4 regions of the Paenibacillus sp. J31R109 genome follow, and region 2 is predicted to be linked to each of the others. Evidence: riboswitches for the same ligand, from Rfam matches in the RefSeq annotation. Region 2 holds a riboswitch; each other region holds the start of a gene.

Region 1 (4,856 bases), on a different contig from region 2:
TATCTCATTCAGCAACCAGATGGCCAGAAGCTATACTACGGCGTGGATACAGGCTGGTACTTGCCGGAAGCGTTCAAGGAGCTGGAGAATGCCTCACTGAATGTATTGATTAGTGAATGCACCTTTGGATTAACTACTGGACGCGGCCTCCATCCAAATGGCCATTTGGACGCCTTTAGCTGCATGGAGCTATTCCATAAGCTGTTAGAACAAGGGACGATTCATGTCAATACGCGTATTTATCTGACTCATATTAATCATTTTAATTCTACACATGCCGATTTGGTCGGCTGGTTTCAAGAGCAGCAATTCCCATGCCCGATTACGGTGGCATGGGATGGCATGATCATTTAACAAACGAAGAGAGGCTGTCCCCGAAGTCATATCAAGATGACGGAGGGACAGCCTTTTCTTGTGGAAAGGGGGAGCAACGACTTTGGATAACGTTATAGAATAACGCTATTCAGAAGTTTCCTGCGTATTTCACCACTTTAACGTTATGCCTGCACTTTATTCCAAGTGAGAATATGTCCAAGCCCAGATTAAGATGATATCATCACCTTAATCTGGGCTTGGGCGCTATCTGGCGGTATTTATTCAGCTGCAGGCTTAGGTATCGCCGCTCTTCCAACCGACTCCGTTGCGGCGAGATCGGTAAGCCTCTTTTTTGCATAATTGTTGTATAAGATAGAGCTGCCAATCGTTAGGAACGCAATGACCGCCATCCCCCAGATAAGGTTATCGAAAGCACGTTCAAGCGGCAGCGATTTCTGCCAAACGAGCGCGCTCCCCGAGAGCGCCACGGCGAATGCGCCGCTGAAAAATTGCAGCAATTGGAATAAGCCCATGCCGGAGCCGATGCGTTCCTTCGGCAATTGCCGGGAGAGCTCATTGGATACTGCGCTGGAGAGTGTCGTGAAGCTGATGCTGACCAAGATGTAGAGTGCAGCAATCCAGTAGTAAGAGTAGCTGGCTGTCAGGGCCAATAGCACGGTAGAGAGTAACATCAACCATGGCACGTAACGAAGTAGTGCTGAGTTACCATAACGGTCAATGATACGTCCAACACGATTCGACACCAGCATGGCTAGGAGTGCTCCTGGGAAAAGCAATAGTCCTGAGGTAAGCGGAGCTAAACCGAATACACGAGCGAGCATCTGTGGCGCAAGGAACAGGAAGCCGAAGCTAATCATGTAGGAAAAAACGCCGATCGCGCTAAGCGCCATATAAGGTCTGTCGCTGAATAGCGCGGGCAGAACGAATGGCTGCGACGCCATACGAATGCGCAGAGCGAATAGGGCAATCGCGAGTATACCTACTAAGAGGGCAACGATGCTCTTGGACGTTAAGAAGAGCAATAGCCCAGTCGTTCCAACGCCAAGGAGCAGCGCACCGATGAAATCGAACGAGCCGCTTTCTGCTTTTTCTTTTGGGAGCAAGATTAAAAATATAGGGATAAGCAGAAGCGTAATCCCGGTAATCACGAACAGGAAGTGCCAGCCCAAATACTGAACGATAGAACCGCCTGCGACGGGGCCGAGCCCTAAGCCGAGTGAGGCCGCGGATAAGATGAGCGACATCGCTCTGCCTCTGCGAGACAAGGGGATGTAACGGGTGACGAGAACGATGCCCAGCGATGGGATCGCGCCTGCGCCAGATGCTTGAATCAGCCTTGTAAGCAGCAACAATCCGAAGCTGTTCGTGAACAGTCCTAAGACGGAAGCGCCGCCTAGTGAAAGCAGAGCAATGACATAGAGTTTGCGAATCGGCACGAAGTCGGACAAGCGGCTGTAGGTAATCGATGCAATGGCGAAAATGATGGAATATCCCGTGACAATCCACGATGCTGTCGAGGGGCTGAGCTCGAATTGCACTGAGATTTTGGGAAGTGCCAGGTTGAACATCATCGTATTCATGATCACCAGTACAATGGTAAAACAGAGCAACCACGATACCGGCGTTTCTCGTAAACGACCTGGCATCTCAGGTTGCGCATGCGTTGTTCCTTGTGCTGAAGAGTTTGCGTTGTCTGACATGGTACACCATCCGATCTGAACTATAATTTTATTTGTGACAGTTTAGCATGAGGGTTAGGGTGTGTCAATGAATTTAAGTATATGACCATTGTAATGTTGTATATTTATCCAAATAATCGTATTACTATACAAAAAAGATGAGTGGGGAATATAATGGGACACCTTATCATAGTTTTTCCAGTTATTCACGACTCATTCCGGGCACCTAAGAGGTGTCCTTCCCCGAAATTCCTCCTTTTGAAGGGACGATGGAATGAATGGAACAACCTCTGAAGGATACAAGCCACTTCTTTTCATCAAATACCCCGATTACGTACGATAATGGAAGAAAATCAAAGAATCATGTAATTGTAAGCGAATTATTGCGTTATACAAGAGGTGGGAGGGGGCTTTTTACGTTTTTTCCATCCTTTACTATGTGAGTAGAAGAGAGTAGTATTCAACACGTACCAGAACAGTTGAATATTTCGCTTAATTTTCTGTTAAGAAAAGCGGGGGAACCAAAAGTATCATGGGGTGAGTAGAGGTACGAATACCAAGTACCTTTTAGGGCAGATTTCTCGCGGCCCGAACCCGGCAGCTAACCTCGTAAGCGATCGTGAGAAAGGAGAACATGTGTTTAAAACACAAGGTCATTCCTTGTGTTTTTTTGCGTCCATTTTTCAAGTGTGGTGCGTGATATTCGTTTTATTGGAGGAACAATCGCGAAATGACAAGTGAATCATTGAAAAAAATTGTGTTTGGTAAGCCGCTAAAGTCGAGTGAGATTGAGTCGGAGAAAATGCCTGTCTGGAAAGGACTTCCCATCCTGTCTTCCGATGCCTTATCTTCCGTATCATACGGGACAGAGCAAATTCTGTTAGAGCTTGCAACAGTTGGTGTAGCTGCATTTGCCTTCTCCTTGCCGATTGCGATTTCCATCATTGCTTTAATACTTCTGCTAGTGTTGAGCTACAGACAAGTGATTGAAGCTTATCCTATGGGTGGCGGCGCCTATATGGTTACGAAAGAGAATTTAGGGATGGTATGGGGTCGACTTACAGGAGTCTCCTTGCTGATTGACTATACCCTGACCGTTGCTGTGTCGATCTCGGCTGGCGTCCAGGCGATTACGTCTGCATTCCCATCTGCCGTACCGTACATTGTTCCGCTTACCATCCTGCTGGTTTGGATCATGGTGTGGCTAAATTTGCGAGGTACTTCTGAGTCAGGCACGGTATTCGCCATACCTACTTATTTTTTCATCCTATGTATCCTGTTGTTAGTTGGAAAAGGTATTTTCGATTTGCTCACGGGTTCGCTGAACACACACGCTATCGAATTCGTACCCAGCGCAGCAACGAGCTCATTGACTTTATTCGTTATTCTTAAGGCGTTCTCTTCTGGTTGCTCTGCAGTCACAGGGATCGAAGCGATTTCGGATGCGGTGCCCCATTTCAGAACACCTTCCGTCAAAAATGCCCAACGCACACTGCTCTCCTTAGGTGGCCTGTTGGCGATCGTCTTCGGTGGTGTAACGCTGATTGCTTTAGGGTATGGGATTGCACCTGACCCGAATGGTCATACATCGGTCCTATCGATGGTGACGGAGCAAGCTTTTGGCCGTGGCACGATGTATTATGCGACTCAAATCGCAACGATGCTCATTCTAGTGCTTGCAGCGAATACGAGCTTTAATGGCTTCCCGATCTTGGCGTCGATCATGGCTCAGGACAAAAACTTCCCGCGCATGTTCTCTTTCCGTGGGGATCGTCTTTCCTATCATTATGGCATCATTACGCTGGGCGTATTGGCGAGTCTGCTTCTGATTGGTTTCAAAGGTAAAACCGATGCACTTATTCCGCTTTATGCAATTGGCGTATTTTTATCCTTTACCTTGGCTCAAAGCGGTTTGGTTCGCAAATGGCTGAGAGAGCGCGTCTCCGGTTGGATTGGCAAATTAATTATTAATGGTCTAGGCGGCATTGTGTCTCTGGCAGTTCTTGTTATTTTCTGTATCACCAAATTCAGCGAAGGCGCTTGGATCGTTATCGTTGTGACGCCGATCTTACTATGGCTCATTACGAAGATCAGTCACCATTATGATGATGTAGCCAAGCAACTGCGTATTGATATCACACAGGACCGTGTGTGTACCAAAGAGCCCGTCATTATCGTACCTGTGGCTGGGATTCACAAAGCGGTTGAGCAATCTCTGAACTATGCCAAATCGCTTTCTCCTAATGTTATTGCGTTCTATGTGTCCTTCTCGGATGAGGATGAAGAATCGATGCAGGAGAAGTGGCAGATCTGGGATCCAGGCGTTCGACTCGTTGTGTTCAAATCACGATATAGAACGATCCTGAAACCGCTGGCCGAATTCATTGATCGCATCGACACGCATGTGTCTGAGAAGCAGTCTATCATGGTTATTCTTCCGCAATTCATGCCGAAGAAATGGTGGCATCGTCTGCTCCATAATCAGTCTGCGGCGCGGATTCGTTCGAAGCTTCAAGCCGATAAGGATATCGTTGTTGCAACAGTACCGTATCATTTACATCAATAGAGGTGTACAATAATAGGGAGAACTTGTAGGCGAGGTGACCTTATTATGGTGAAAAAGAAAGCAAAAATGACGCCAGCTGCGGCTAGCGTGCAAGATAAACCTGCAACGCTGAAAGATCTGCTGCGTCCGGAAATACTAGAAGGACTCAAAGCCCAGGCTGACGCGATGAAAGCGGAAGAGCAAGCGAAGAAGGACGCTGAGAGAGCCAAGGTAGAGGCGGCACGCAAGGCGGAAGAGAAGCGTCTTGAGAACGATTTTGCCTATCAGCTGGAGAA
Region 2 (4,856 bases):
ACAATCACCTTGCAATCTGGGTATAGCTGCAATAATTTCCTTGTCGTTTCAATGCCGTCCATACCTTCCATTACGAGGTCCATCAACACGACATCAGGACGATATTCTTGCGCTAGACGAATACCATCATGACCATTGCTCGCTTCGCCTACGACCTCAATGCCATCTTCCGTCCCCAGAACAGCTGCAAGTCCAATTCTGACCATTTCATGATCGTCAACAAGTAGTACTTTGATTAAGGCGTCGTCCATTTGCTACTCCCTCTCTATGTACAGTGCTAATTCTCGATCAATTGCGCATCGCTTGCTAGAATAGGTACTCGAATCTCGATACGGGTGCCCCGTTCAGGCGCCGTAATAATATCAACCGATCCGCCAATCTCGTTCACGCGTTCCTTCATGGACACGATCCCATAGGAAGTTAACTTCTTCGCATCCAGCTCAAAGCCGACGCCGTCATCGCGAATCACTAAGCGAATGCCATCTGAACGATGCAGCAGCTTCACTTCCAGCTTATTCGCTTTGGAATGACGCAGGGCATTCGAAAGTGCTTCTTGCACGATCCGGAACAAATGATCTTCAATTCCTTTATTTAAGCGAATTTCCTCATCCATATCCCAGCTAATCGCCATAGGTACCTTGGCAGCCAACTCTTTTAACAACTCAACAAGTCCCTCAGACAATCGCTTGCCTTCGAGATGAATAGGGCGCAGATGGAGCAATAAGGCTCTCATTTCGGATTGCGCCACGGAGGCCATCTCTTCAATAAGATGAATTTGCCGCTTCGCCTTCTCAAAATCCTTATCCAACGTCCGGCCTACGGCTGTAGCCGTCATCGAAATCGCAAACAATTGCTGACTCACCGCATCGTGCAGCTCGCGTGCCAAACGCTGGCGCTCTTCAATAACCGCGGTAAGCTTGGCTTTCTCCGTAAGCTCTGCATTGCTATTGGAAAGCCGTTGGAGTGAGGTCACTTGCTCCTCCCATCGCTTCATGATACGGCTTAGTTGTTCTCCCAACCGTCCGATCTCATCATCTTCCCCGTGTTGAAATCCTTCACGGGCAAATGTCCCTTTTTCCAATAAAATCATCGTTTCCATCATCGGTTCAAGTCTGCGTGTCACCTTTGAGCTGTTCCAATATCCGAAAACCGCGCCAATTACACCTAGAATCAACAGCGCCATGAACGAAAACTTGACGCCCTGCTGCCAATTCGTAAAGGGTTGGATTAAATCTCTTGAATTCAAAAAATAAAGCATAGCACCGAAAATAGCGAAGCTAAAGAGGATGGACTCCCCCATGCTGCGCCATATCATATTCGTTAAACGTCGTTTGTAGCCGTCCACGTGGTGATCTCCGATCTCTACAAAGTTACACTACTTTGACCTTGATATCTCCTACGATATAAGAGAGCACGAGTTTCACTCGATGGTCGCAATATTGATAATTCTCCGATTGCCACACCACTTTGTTCATTACGCCTGTTTCACGTTCTTCCGCGATATGAAGCTGACCGAACATGACAGAAGCTGTTACGGAAACCCCGATATCATCAGGTACCTTAATATCAATATCCCCTACAACGCCCTGGAGGATAACTGTCGTTTCCTTTTGTTCTAGAATGGCCAGCGAGAGATCCATATACGTTTCCCCCACCAAATACCACGTCGACGTATTCCTTAGAATCCACGGTTCTCGACCAAGGCGAACACTATCGACAATCTTTTGCTTTTGTATATACGTATCATCCTTATGAGCCTGCTTAGATCGAATGAAAAATAAACCTAGTGAAATCAACACAACGGAAATGACAATTGTGAGATGGTCACCAAATAAAATGACGGCACCAATCCCCATCAGCACATAACCCTTGCGCTCTTTGCGTGAACGAACACGGTGAATGCCCAGCAAAATAAGGATTACGGCCACAATGGGAAAAAAGCCTACGGTATGATCTAGAAGCAAAAAAACACCGACTGCAATCAGCACAAGCGCTGTATTTCGGCTGCGGTTATTTTTCATTTCTTCTCCCATCGATGCACCTCCTCTGGCTGCTGCTTCATGTCTTCGTTCATACGATTCTTAGCATACCATAAGAATGGACGACCTCCAAGATGCAAATCCTTATAGGGCAAGGCTTTGCCTTTCATGGAGGTCATGCCCACGTGGCCTCTTTCTTCTGCCCTAACTCGAATTTTTCGAGTTGCAGTGCCTAAGTGGCCTCTTTACTGTTGCCCTAACTCGAATTTTTCGAGTTGCAGAGCCTAAGTGGCCTCTTTCTTCTGCCCTAACTCGAATTTTTCGAGTTGCGAGAGCGAGCGCCAACGCTATTTTCGGTTATGCGGATCTCGCTCATCGCGAGCGCGCTGCTCCTGCTGCCAATCGTGCTGCAGCTTGGTACGCAGCGCGCGCAGTTCATGCTGAAGGTTGCCCCCGGCTTCCTTCAGCGTTTCCTTCGACAGGCGGCCCGCCACGCGGAGCCCCTGCAGCGCTTCCCGGCCCAGCTCGCGGCCGGCGACCTCCAGCTCGCGCCATGTGTCGCGAGCTTCTTTGCTGTGCAGCCCGCTGCGCGGCTGCACATCCTCGGCTGCGTGCCCCGCACGCAGCCCGCGCAGTTCCTCTGCGAGCGCCAGGCACAAGTCCTGGCTGCTCGCGTACTGCGCGCGGTAGTGCTCAGCTGCGGCTTCCTCGCGCAGCTTCTCTTGCAAAGCTAGCCGCGCGAGGTCCTCTTCTCCGGCACGCATGGCAAGCTCCGCCTGCTCGGCGCGGAGCTGCGCCATTTCTTCTGCGCGAGCAATGTTGCTGCGCAAGGCAATCGTCGCCTGAAGCGCATCTTCATAGCGCTCCTCTAATTGAACGATCGTATGGTTCCCCGCATACGCAGTACTTGGATTCGTTTTGCCAATCGTCTCTTGCCAGACGGTTTCAGCCATTTTGCCGATACGGTCAAATATATTAGTAGGATCAATTTCCTGTTTCTTATCATTCATATCCAAATCGCCCCTCATCCTTCATCATACTCCTATCGTAGCTTAATAAATGATGTTCTAAAACCGACTATTGACCGTTTTTGAACCTAGACCTAAGTCTAGTATGAGAGCGGTACAACCATATTTTGGTCGTTGTTCAGGCCTATCGATGATGATAAAATATTTGAAGCCGAGTCTAGTGCGTAAATAAAGGCACTGGTACGGGGGACGAAATACTTGGGGTGAATATTTGCTTCGGCTTGGAGCAGACTAGGGAGAACCTTCTTCCCGAACCCGTCAACTAACCTCGAAGGCTCATGAAGGAGGATTACCAATTGAATAAGCTTACCAAAGGGTTAACTAGCCTGGCTGTTTCACTAACAGTTCTGGCAGGAGGCTTTCTTTCCCCATTTTCAGCTCAAGCAGCTGCAATGGAAGTGAAAGTGCAAGTCAACGATGACCTCATCCATTTCCCTGATGCGCAGCCATTTCTGGATGGCAACGAAATTACCCAAGTCCCGCTCCGGTTCGTAACCGAGAAGCTTGGTTATACAGTGAATTGGAAAAAAGATGGAAATCAGATTGAAGTAACACTAAATAACGACAAACATACGATTACCTTGGTTTCAGGTCAAAAAGAAGCCAGCATTGATCAGGAAACTGTCGAATTGGATGGCCCTTCCCAGTATCAAAATGGACGGGTTTATGTACCGCTTCGTTTCCTTTCCACAGCTACAGGTGTACCTGTCCATTGGGATGCTAGCAGTAAACTAGCTATTCTGAGTAAAGATGGCGGGCAACATGCACCGGATTATCAAGTTTTTGAGTCTACAGCTTATTCATCAGATCCTTCTGAAAACGGTGGGTACGGCGCATTTGATTACATGGGTAATCCACTTGCAGTCGGCACAGTTGCTGTTGATCCATCTGTTATTCCACTTGGTACCAAACTTTATATTGAAGGTTATTCGTTTAATGGTCTTCCGCAAGGCGGCATGTACGTCTATGCAACCGATACCGGTGGCGCCATTAAAGGAAAACGAATGGACATCTTTATCCCTGGCTCGCGAAAATCTTTGCAAAGCTTCGGCATTCAGAAAATTAAAGTGTACCAAATTCCTAATTAATTGCTTGGAAGAGCTGCCCCTTGAGAATCACACAAGGGCAGCTCTTTTTGGTAGGTGAATGTTCCGATGTAATAAGGGCATTCGTCCAATCAACAGGTATTCGCCCTACATATGTTATATAGTGTTTAACCCATATGCATTCAAAACCGGAGGGGATACTATGTCAGCTGTAGTTGGTGGAACGCCAGGATACGGAAATTCCGTAGGTGTAATTCTTGTTCTTTATGTACTGTTGGTTATCATTCTTGCTACATTCTACTAGGACTATCTTCCGTTAATTCGTTAGATTGCAAAAAAGCCCAGCCATCTGAAACTTCTATCCTAGAAGCTTCAGCGGCGGGCTTTTTTTCATTTATCAATAAATATATAAGTTCATACGTTAATTTGTTGTATAAATCCTCACACCATCACCACGCTGATACCCTTGTCCTCCAGGAGGCAACCAAATCAAACAATCTGCATCTTTGATCGACACCATGATACTTGACTTATCAATGCCCGCAGGTCGCACCCAGATGGTTCCTGACTCGACACGTGACGTTCCCCGAATATAACGGGGATAAGCAGAAGGTTTATCATAAGTCACGTCCAGAAACGCAGTAGACGCTTTTGCCTCAGGGCACTGACTCCCTAACATTTTCTTAATAATTGGCTTTGCAAATAGCTCGAAGCCTACGAAGGATGCTCCTGGATTACCAGACAATGCGATCAGTAACTTGCCCTTCCATAAGGCCGCACTTGTTGGCGTCCCTGGCCGCATC
Region 3 (4,856 bases), on a different contig from region 2:
TGAACAGAAAAGTCAATCGATAAGGAGAATGTATCGAAATTGAGTTCGCGACACGCACAATCACCCCGTAGGCAGCAAGCCTTATTAAGTCAAGATGGATTAAGTAGTCTGAGATGGCAGGATCCCAGGATCATTGCCTGGTGGTCTGCCTCTTTTCCAGGATTCGGACATTTCTTGCTTCATCAGTTTATTCGAGGATTTCTGCTATCTGCATGGGAAGTTGCCATCAATACGCTTGCTCGAATTAATGAAGCTATTTACTATTCGTTCAGTGGACAATTCGAGTTGGCTGCTCAAGTCATCGAACCAAGATGGGCATTTGCGTATGCGATCGTATATCTGTTTGCAATATGGGATAGTTATATCAAGGCGATAGATGCGAACAAACAGTATCACCTAGCGAGATTGGAAGGAGCACGGATCACTTCAAATTTGATGAAGCCGTGGACGATTTCGAATATAAGTATCAAAAGACCTGGTGCAGCGCTATTCAGTTCTTTTATTTTCCCAGGGCTTGGACAGCTTTATAACAACCGATTAGCCTTAGGCTTCTACGGTGTCATGTGGTGGTTTATTTATATGACAATGTCACGATCACATGAAGCTTTGCTTTATTTAATATTAGGCAGGGTATCGCAATCGACATCGCTTTTAGACCCCCATTGGCTTTTGTTTATGCCATCCGTCATCTGCGGCGCCATGTATGATGCTTATATGACGGCTGTTGAGCATAATCGCTTATTCCGAATAGAACAGAAGCAATTTCTGACAGAGTCGTATCCTCATTTCTCATTACACCTGTTTGAAAAGGAGAATGACCCACATGTTGATCATTAGTACATTTGAGCATTCGATCGAGGTGGAGGAAGCGCTAGCAGTTCTGGAGAAGTTGGGGCTATCTCGTCAAGAAATGATGACCGTGATGATGGACAATTACCGTGAGACCTCTGATCGTAATTACAATTCGAATCCAAATAAAAAAACATTAGCTTTTGAGGTTGGCATGGCAACATCGACGGGTGCAACGGTTTTGGGGATAAGCTTCGGCTTCATTCTGTACTGGGGACCGATTATTTGGGGCGTTATTTCCGCTATTTGCGGGTTTCTATTAGGTTTTATTATAACAAGAGTGATTCAAACCAAGGTGCTAAAACATACCATTCGAAAGAAAGAACGCCTACCCGAGCTTGCAATAATCATTCAATGCCATGAGGGACGACTTCAAGAGGTACAGCATGTATTGTGGGAATATCAGGCTTTGTCAGTGGGCAAGATTTATAGTTAATTATGGCAGAAATAATAGAGCGGAAACTTTTTGTGTGCTGAAATGGAAAAATTTGAGTCATGTTTTAAGGATAATCACATGATACAATCGGTTAGATCCATTTTGGATCCAAAACTTAGAAGGCCGAAGCTTTTTTGAAGCACGGGGGAACCAATCTTTGGGGTGAAGCCGCCAACGTGCGGCCGGGTGATTACTCTTTGATCCGAATCCGACAGCTAACCTCGCAGGCCGCAAAAAGGAGAGGTTTTTGCATGAAAAGTTATAAAAAGTTTGTCATTACTGGTGCACTAGGTTTGAGTGTCCTTATGGGGGCGAACGCAGCAGGGGCTGCAACGGCAACACATACGGTGTCCGGTAACGATACCATGTGGTTAATATCTAAGCAATATGGCGTTAGTCTAACTGAACTTATTAAAGCCAATCCTCAGGTTGCTAATCCCAATGTCATTTGGTCGGGGATGAAGCTCAACATCCCAGGAAAGACGAGTACGAATGTTGCGGCCAAACCAGCTGTCACACCTGCACCTGCGCAAACTACGTTCGCTAGTCAAGTTGTTAACTTAGTTAACCAAGAGCGGACTAAAGCTGGACTGAAGCCATTAACCAGTAACACCGCACTTACCGCGATGGCGTTGGATAAAGCGAAAGACATGTACAACAAAGGATACTTCGATCATAACTCGCCAACCTACGGTTCTCCTTTTGATATGATGAGCTCCTATGGCATTAGCTATTCCTATGCAGGTGAAAACATTGCAAAAGGTCAGCAAACACCTCAAGCCGTTATGACAGCATGGATGAACAGCGCTGGTCACCGTCAAAATATATTAAGCCCCAACTTCACGCAAATTGGCGTTGCCTATTATAATGGTGAGTGGGTACAGGAATTCATAAGTAACTAATAAGTGAGGCAGCCTTCCTTTGGGGGGCTGTTTTTTCGTATGAAGTTTTGCTTGGAAAAGGAGATAAGTGATGCGTGTCGAATTGGGAACCGACGAGAACCGAGCAAGGAAATTCGAAGGAAACATGAGGAGAACATCATGATAAAAATAGTTACAGAAATCGAGATTGAAGCACCAATTGACATTTGTTTTGATATGGCAAGCAATATAGATATCCATACACAAACCGTTTGGCCTCATACCAAGGAAAGAGCGATCGCCGGAACAACTAGGGGTCTGATAAGCGGAGGGGAAACGGTCACTTTCGAGGCACGGCATTTCTTCATACGGCAAAAGCATACGTCGCTCATCTCCAATTACGTTCGTCCTTATCACTTTGTTGATGAAATGCTGAAAGGTACTTTCAAAAGCATGCGGCATGAACATGAGTTTATTGATTTGGGAGATAGAACTTTAATGAAAGATACATTATGTTTTGAAGCTCCATTAGGGTGGATAGGATGGGTCGTTGAGCGAGTAGTTTTGAAAAATTATATGAAGCGATTCTTGATGTATCGGAATCAACAATTGAAGATTCTAGTTGAGAAATCGTAGTGAAAAGGAGCGCGCGGCGATATGGGGAGTGTAATCACACGTTTAATTCATAAGGATGAGTTAAGTGAACTGTTAACCTTGTATAAGCATTTGCATAAGCAAGATCCTGAACTTGTTTGGGACAATAATCTAGAAGCACTTTGGGATGAAATCATGAATGACACCTATATGAAAATTATTGTTGTGACACGTGATGACGTGATCGTTTCCTCTGTCGTTTTGACAATAATTAAAAATTTAACTAGAAATGCAAGACCGTATGCACTTATTGAAAACGTAGTCACACATGAACAACATAGAAACAAGGGATTTGCAAGAAAGGCAATGGATAAGGCAATAGGAATAGCTACGGAATTTAACTGTTATAAGGTTATGCTCATGACGGGGTCGAAGAGAGATGAAGTACTTCGTTTTTATGAAAAGTGTGGATTTTCCCAAGGGAAAAAGACAGGATTCATTCGCGAGTTGGAGTGAAGCCGGATTGCTGGAATGGATAGTTTTCAGCATGTGTAAGGAGGGAAGGAAGTCCAATGAAATTTTATATTGCATCAAGTTTCAGGAATATCAAAAATGTCAGAGAAGTCGCAGACAAATTGAAGTCACGAGGATTTAGGCAAACTTATGACTGGACTATGCATGCTGCCACGACTACTCTCCAAGAACTCGCGGAAATCGGTCAAAGTGAGATGAGGGCTGTATTGGAAGCAGACGTATTCATTATCATGTTGCCAGCGGGGAAGAGGAGTCATGTTGAAATGGGACTTGCTTTAGGAGCCAAGAAGACAATTATATTGTATTCTCCTACGTCTGAGCTAAATGATATCGAAAAAACGAGTACTTTTTATCAGTTGCCAGAAGTGCATAGAATCATGGGAAGTATAGAGAATTTGGTTTCTCACTTAAAAGGGGAACCGCCGACTTATCCGCTCGAGTAAGTCGAAATATTCGACTTACAGGAGCGAAAACATCGCATTGGAGAGCTGTAAGTCGAAATATTCGAGTTACAGGCTCGCAAACAGCGAATCGGAGAGCTGTAAGTCGAAATATTCGACTTACAGGCTCGGAAGCATTGAAGCGAAGAGCTGCAAGTCGAAATATTCGACTTACAGGCTCGGAAGCTGCTGCGAATCTGAGAAGAGTAAGTCGTACCTCGACTTAAACGTCTGAAACATCCACAAATTCACGTCCCACAAGTCAGCCACCGGCTGCCTCGTGTAAGGCTGCACCTGCAAATACGGCGGCGGTCCGAATTCGGGCGTAAAGGTCATTGTATCCGCACCGGCATCGAATCGGTGTTGGCAGATTCTCAACCATAAGTCGATGAAAGTCTCCACATGCGCGGCGAATTCAGGTGCCCGCGGGTCCGACACTTGCGGCCCTTCCTGATACCCGACGCGCCCATGGATATGAATGGCTCGCGATATGCTCAGCCGAACATCCTCGTCGTCGGGGCTCGGCATGCTTTCGCAAGCCGCGCACCAATGGCTGAAATCAGCGCCGATCGCAAGCGTCGGCAGCTGCTTCAACACGGCGGCCGTTTGCCACGGCGTGAAAAAAGCTCGACCCCGATGCGTTTCGTGCGCGATCGGAATCCCGATCTCTTGCTCCACTCGCAGCGCCGCTTCGAAGAAGCGCAACTGCTCGTCAGCTGTCATTCGATCGGCTGCGCTGTGCGAATTGATCAGAACAGGCCGCAGTTCCGCCGCGCGAAGGACTTGCTCTCGGAAGGAGCGGCTATGATCCGGTCCCCGCGTCACCACTTGTGCAATGAACGACAAGTTCATGTTGTCTAAGTCTTTTCGAAACGTACGATCATCCTTCGGATCCGCAGGCGGGGTATATTCTACACCGACATATCCAGCCTCAGTGACCCCAGCTAATTTCCCTTCCCAGCTCCCATTCCATTCCCACAAAGATTTATAACCGCGTAATTGCATAGTCAATTCTCCTTATCTGATAGCTCTATAGCATTATCTTTGAGTATAGATCGGGAGACGCGTATAAAACTTATGGTATCTTCAGCAATACGCAACCTATTTTCACCAAGACAAATGTCTGTAGGCAGTTGGGGATAA
Region 4 (4,856 bases), on a different contig from region 2:
GTCGTAGGAATCAAGCACACGAGTAGTACAATTAACGTTGACACTTCCAATTGTACGCCGACAAATTTGGCTAATGGATACAACGTTACGACGACAATTAAGAAGATGAGAGTTAGTACCGTAAGTAGGGTCGTCAGTGCGATTTCATTCGGTGATTTCTGCCGTCTCGCTCCTTCCACCATTTGAACCATCCGATCCAAAAAGGAATGCCCGGGGTCAACGGTAATTTCCACCTGAATCCAATCGCTGGTCACGAGGGTACCACCAATTACTGAATTCTTATCACTGTTCGCTTCTTTAATAACGAAAGCCGATTCACCATTAACGGAAGATTCATCAATGGCTGCAATGCCTTCCACAATCATGCCATCACCCGGAATCAAATCACCCATTTCAACCAATACACGGTCACCTTTGCGTAATTCGTTTCCGGCAACGACCTTTATGCTGCCATCTTTCGATAGCAGCTTGGCCTTTAATTCCTTTCTGGTTTTAATTAAGCTGTCCGCGTGTGCCTTCCCTCTTCCTTCAGCCAACGCTTCAGCCAAATTCGCAAATAAAATCGTAATTAATAAAATAATAAATACAGTGAGGTTATATCTGATCTGTGTCTCGGTATGAAAATAATGCGGAAACAGCAGCAATAAACCAATAACAAAAGTGGCCGTTTCCAACACGAAAAGCACGGGATTTCTGATCATTAATCTTGGATTTAATTTCAGTACACTATCATATATGGCTCTAATGACCACTTTTGAATGAAAAGATTGCTGCCATCTTTGATTCATGAAAACCACCCTAGAAAGAGATATACGCCCCAGAATGCTCAAATAAATAATTGCGATCACTTAGAAAACTCAAATCTTCTTTCTGATATGCGCGAGATGCATGTTCAAGCTTTTTGGACAGATCACTTAGTGCTGATTTGATTAAATGTGTGCGTACTTCTCCCCATGCCTCTTGTCTCTGATGAGCGTACTGTATGCCATCTGTCAGGTTCAGTCCTTTGAGTTTCTGAAAAACAGTTGCCCATTGTACAAAATCTCCCTTTAGATTGCCACATGGAATTACGAATTGCCCTAAACCGCATGTTCCAAGATTCGTTGAAATCGTCAGTAAACCGCAATGACAGTCATCACCATGTTCGGGCTGCAGCTTATCGGATAATTCACAATCGAATTGAAAACATTCAATACGGGTAATTCTACATGCTTGCGTACATTCATCGGATTCTCTTACTAGAGTCAGGGGTTCGGGATACATAATAGATTCACTCTCCTCAAATTGTGAACAACAAAAAGAAGCCAAAGAGCAGAGAAACTCTACTCTCGGGCTTCAAAGTCGCATAAGCGCGCTAAGGAAGACTCGAAAAGAAGGTAGTTCTCTCCCAATTCGCTTACGAGGTTAGCTGTCGGATTCGGGCTTGGAAGTGCCCTACTTTGGCAAGCTATGCCTGCTTTAGATTCACCCCGAGAAACCGATTCTATCTCCGATCGGCTTCGGTTGGTTCCCCCGTTTTCCTTGCGGAAACTCAGCGTTTTGCTTCACATCTGTTGTTGTTGAATCGAATGTTACGCCGATTGCTCATAAATGTAAAATGCGTTGGAGACACTTATTTCGCAATCTGTGGCATTCAGCGCTTATGAAAGCGCGTCCAATTAGAAATCATTTGCATTATCGATAGAAATGCTTCGGTTTTCTTTCGTTTTTGCCTACTTTCACAATAATTAGGCTAGTGGCAAACCGACTTTGATAAAGTCGCCAGGTTTGTTTTTATTCAATTTTTATACGTTTGCTAGCCATTCTTTACCCCATTTTTACCCGGTTCAACGTTACAATTATGACATATTCGCTTACAACCGACTTTGAGATTAAGTCAAAAGGAGAAATGTCATGACTTCCTCCCCCCATTATTATTTAGGGATAGCCCCTCATTTGTTAAATCCAATTGATTTGCATTACGAATGGTTTGGTGTCTTATGGCTTGAAGAAGAAAATCATTTTCCCATTATTGTTGGTTACTGGTTTTCTAAAGAAAGGTCCGAAATTACACAAGATGCCACCCTGTCAGGATTCTCAACATGGACCGAAATATCCGATCATCAACTGATTATGAGAATGTACCAATCTATTAGAAACAAGCAGAAAAAACAAGATTGGGAGCATCGCACTCGCTTATCCCTTCGCACTATTTTCAATTCACCTTGGAATGAGGTTTCTCCAGGGTTATATATCATTAAATCCCGTGACACCTACCCCCTTCATGTTTCAGCCATTCTGAAGAAGAAATTCTTTGTTTGGTTAGAACATGCAGCCGTTTGTGAAACCAAGGAAGAGCTTCAAGTGTTTATGCAGCGCGTGCGTGAAGAGCATCAGATGGAAATCTCAATGAAAAACACAAAGCCGAAGTTCCTCTAAGGGAGGAATTTCGGCTTTGTGTTCTATTTCTTTAAGTGATATGGCACCATAGTTAAACAAGATATCGTTCCGCAGGTACCAGAACGCCACCCCGTTCATGATCAATACCTTGATAACTAGTTGGCAAATTCGGATCTCCACCCACGTATTCGGGAAACTTCGGATAAGGGAAAACAGGTCTCTGAAAGCTGATCCCATTCGGAGCAAAACTATCCTTGAACGCCGTTGCGATTAATTTCTCTGGTGCGTTTCCATGTTCCACCCAAGCAACGAGTGCGTTTAACATATCATGTTCGCTATCTAGCTGATCACTTTGGGCACCGCCAAGACCAATATCGTTCAACCCCGGACCGCCTCCACAGTGTCCCATTCCCGGGACAAGAAAAAACCGAAAAAAATCTTGCGTTTGAGCTAATCCACCCTGAGCTTCCATAACCCGTTCGTAATAGTGAAGCGCATCTTGATACGGAACAAGTGGGTCTGACAACCCTGTGTACATCACTATTTTCCCGCCTAGTGCTTTCATCGCACTTAAATCAGGATTATTTGCATTTAGAAGCGGAGCCAATCTTTCATTTAATACATCCAAGTCGTGGTCAAAATCAAATGTCCTATAATCAAATTCTGCACCGAACACCCAACGAAACATATAAAGCAGCGATGAGGGCAAGCGCTCGGGATCTTGTTGAAGATCTAGCCCCCCTGAGCAATTCTCGCTCCCATAGGGAAATGGCGTATAGATCTGTTCTCCGGTTCGCGGATTAGTTGGACCCGCATAGATCTTCTTCAGTGCCAACACTTGGGCATTCGTAAGCCCCTTGTCGTTAGCTAGATTGCTGCGATTTGAAATCGTGTCAGGATCGAAACCGCATTTCCTTGGATCGGTCAAAAAGTTATCTGCAGGAGCACCGCCATCTTTTCCCTGCCATTGCTCGATCACCGCATTTGTTATTGCATCTATGGTTTCTTTTAAGAAAAATTCACCATCAAGCACCTGATTCACGGCTTTATAATTCCACAGGAATCCAGCGTGCAGGTGCGTGCGATTGTTAGCTGGAGCTCCAGCAAGGATGCCGTTATAATCGTCCGGATACCGCTGTGCTTCCATCAATGCTTGTTGACCGCCAGTCGAACAGCCTACGAAGTAAGCGTAACTAGCTGGTCTTCTGTAGTACATGGCGATGATTTCCTTCGCGACAACTGTCATCTCATGTGTTGCACGATAGCCGAAATCCGCCCAACGTTCTGGTTGACCAATGGCTGCATCGACATGAGGGGAAGTGCCTAAGTCTGTGTTAGCCGTTGCATACCCTCGCCGTAATCCGAAAGCAAGGCGAGCATAAGCGATGGCGCCAGCACTCCCTCCATTGCCCGTGCCGAGGAATTTGCCGTTCCATGTCTCTTGAGGCAGCCAAACCTCTACGTGGATATTCGATATGGGAGTTGGCTTCAGTTGCATAGCAACACGGCAAAATGCAGGAAGATCAGATATAATTCCACCGTCCGGAAGTGTAAAATTCCCTTCAGGCACCATTTCAACACATGTAATCGTACACCCTTCGATGTTGGCATCTTTGAACATAGCTTCCATCATAGATACAACCTCCTTTACTCCTAAAGATTCGAGCTACTGTGCGGTATAACCTCCATCAATCACAATGGCTTGACCGGTTATTCCCTTTGCATGCTCTCCAGCAAGAAACAAGGCATATTCCGCGATTTCGTTCATCTCTAGTAGACGGCGTTGCGGAACCAGCGGTAGGATGACCTTCTCTAAAGCTAACTGAGGCGAAGTGTTATGTAGAGCGGCTACATCATGTAATTGCTCCCTTACCAAGGCCGTATCTACGTAACCAGGACAAAGCGCATTGACCGTTATTCCGTGTGCAGCTGTCTCTAAAGCAACCGCTTTGGTCAATCCAATTACGCCATGCTTGGCGCTATTATAGGCCGTTTTACCAGCAAAGCCGACCAATCCGTTAATCGATGAAATGTTAATAATTCTTCCGAATTGTTGTCTTTTCATAATGGGAACAACCAGCTTCGTCGTGATGAAGGGAGCTGTGAGCATGATTTTAATCATCAGTTCGAATGTTTCCGTCGGAAAATCTTCAATCGGAGAAACAAACTGCATTCCCGCGTTGTTAATCAGAATGTCCAATGTTCCCCATATCCTCTCGATGTGGCGAATTGCTGCGGCGATCTCAGCTTCCGATGTAACATCCAGTTGAATGCCATGGACATCCAGCCCTAATAACTGTAACTGTTCCGCTGATTTCACAACAGCACTGCTATCCTTATCTGTTAAAATGACGGTCGATCCAGACTCGGCAAATCTTTTCCCGATTTCAAATCCAATTCCCCTTGCGGAGCCTGTAATCACAACAATTCGATTAGGCAACACCAACTTCACCCCCATTTAATAAGCGTTCAAAATA

What was found. Region 2 has a riboswitch for cyclic di-AMP ahead of AC58QT_RS23630 (stalk domain-containing protein). Riboswitches for the same ligand answer to the same signal wherever they lie in the genome.
Region 1: it holds a riboswitch for cyclic di-AMP, as region 2 does, so the genes downstream of both, AC58QT_RS25060 (APC family permease) here and AC58QT_RS23630 (stalk domain-containing protein) in region 2, are expected to answer to the same signal.
Region 3: it holds a riboswitch for cyclic di-AMP, as region 2 does, so the genes downstream of both, AC58QT_RS05860 (CAP domain-containing protein) here and AC58QT_RS23630 (stalk domain-containing protein) in region 2, are expected to answer to the same signal.
Region 4: it holds a riboswitch for cyclic di-AMP, as region 2 does, so the genes downstream of both, AC58QT_RS10385 (hypothetical protein) here and AC58QT_RS23630 (stalk domain-containing protein) in region 2, are expected to answer to the same signal.

What each region holds. Positions count from the first base shown of each region.
Region 1 is NZ_JCAUAR010000012.1:79,105-83,960, reverse strand. It holds gene AC58QT_RS25070 (MBL fold metallo-hydrolase) at 1-354, shown strand, start outside; gene AC58QT_RS25065 (MFS transporter) at 594-2,036, opposite strand; cyclic di-AMP (ydaO/yuaA leader) riboswitch at 2,495-2,646, shown strand; gene AC58QT_RS25060 (APC family permease) at 2,746-4,581, shown strand; gene AC58QT_RS25055 (YqkE family protein) at 4,627-4,856, shown strand, end outside.
Region 2 is NZ_JCAUAR010000010.1:229,626-234,481, forward strand. It holds gene AC58QT_RS23605 (response regulator) at 1-251, opposite strand, end outside; gene AC58QT_RS23610 (sensor histidine kinase) at 278-1,345, opposite strand; gene liaF (cell wall-active antibiotics response protein LiaF) at 1,371-2,033, opposite strand; gene AC58QT_RS23620 (hypothetical protein) at 2,018-2,158, opposite strand; gene AC58QT_RS23625 (PspA/IM30 family protein) at 2,327-2,989, opposite strand; cyclic di-AMP (ydaO/yuaA leader) riboswitch at 3,147-3,299, shown strand; gene AC58QT_RS23630 (stalk domain-containing protein) at 3,304-4,095, shown strand; gene AC58QT_RS23635 (sporulation protein YjcZ) at 4,256-4,357, shown strand; gene AC58QT_RS23640 (molybdopterin molybdotransferase MoeA) at 4,475-4,856, opposite strand, start outside.
Region 3 is NZ_JCAUAR010000002.1:58,252-63,107, reverse strand. It holds gene AC58QT_RS05875 (hypothetical protein) at 1-43, shown strand, start outside; gene AC58QT_RS05870 (hypothetical protein) at 40-837, shown strand; gene AC58QT_RS05865 (hypothetical protein) at 824-1,285, shown strand; cyclic di-AMP (ydaO/yuaA leader) riboswitch at 1,397-1,530, shown strand; gene AC58QT_RS05860 (CAP domain-containing protein) at 1,537-2,187, shown strand; gene AC58QT_RS05855 (SRPBCC family protein) at 2,326-2,781, shown strand; gene AC58QT_RS05850 (GNAT family N-acetyltransferase) at 2,803-3,255, shown strand; gene AC58QT_RS05845 (group-specific protein) at 3,312-3,716, shown strand; gene AC58QT_RS05840 (sugar phosphate isomerase/epimerase family protein) at 3,885-4,718, opposite strand; gene AC58QT_RS05835 (helix-turn-helix domain-containing protein) at 4,821-4,856, opposite strand, start outside.
Region 4 is NZ_JCAUAR010000003.1:32,236-37,091, forward strand. It holds gene kdpB (potassium-transporting ATPase subunit KdpB) at 1-788, opposite strand, end outside; gene AC58QT_RS10385 (hypothetical protein) at 799-1,263, opposite strand; cyclic di-AMP (ydaO/yuaA leader) riboswitch at 1,378-1,547, opposite strand; gene AC58QT_RS10390 (hypothetical protein) at 1,936-2,418, shown strand; gene AC58QT_RS10395 (tannase/feruloyl esterase family alpha/beta hydrolase) at 2,471-4,012, opposite strand; gene AC58QT_RS10400 (3-hydroxybutyrate dehydrogenase) at 4,046-4,822, opposite strand; gene AC58QT_RS10405 (3-oxoacid CoA-transferase subunit B) at 4,838-4,856, opposite strand, start outside.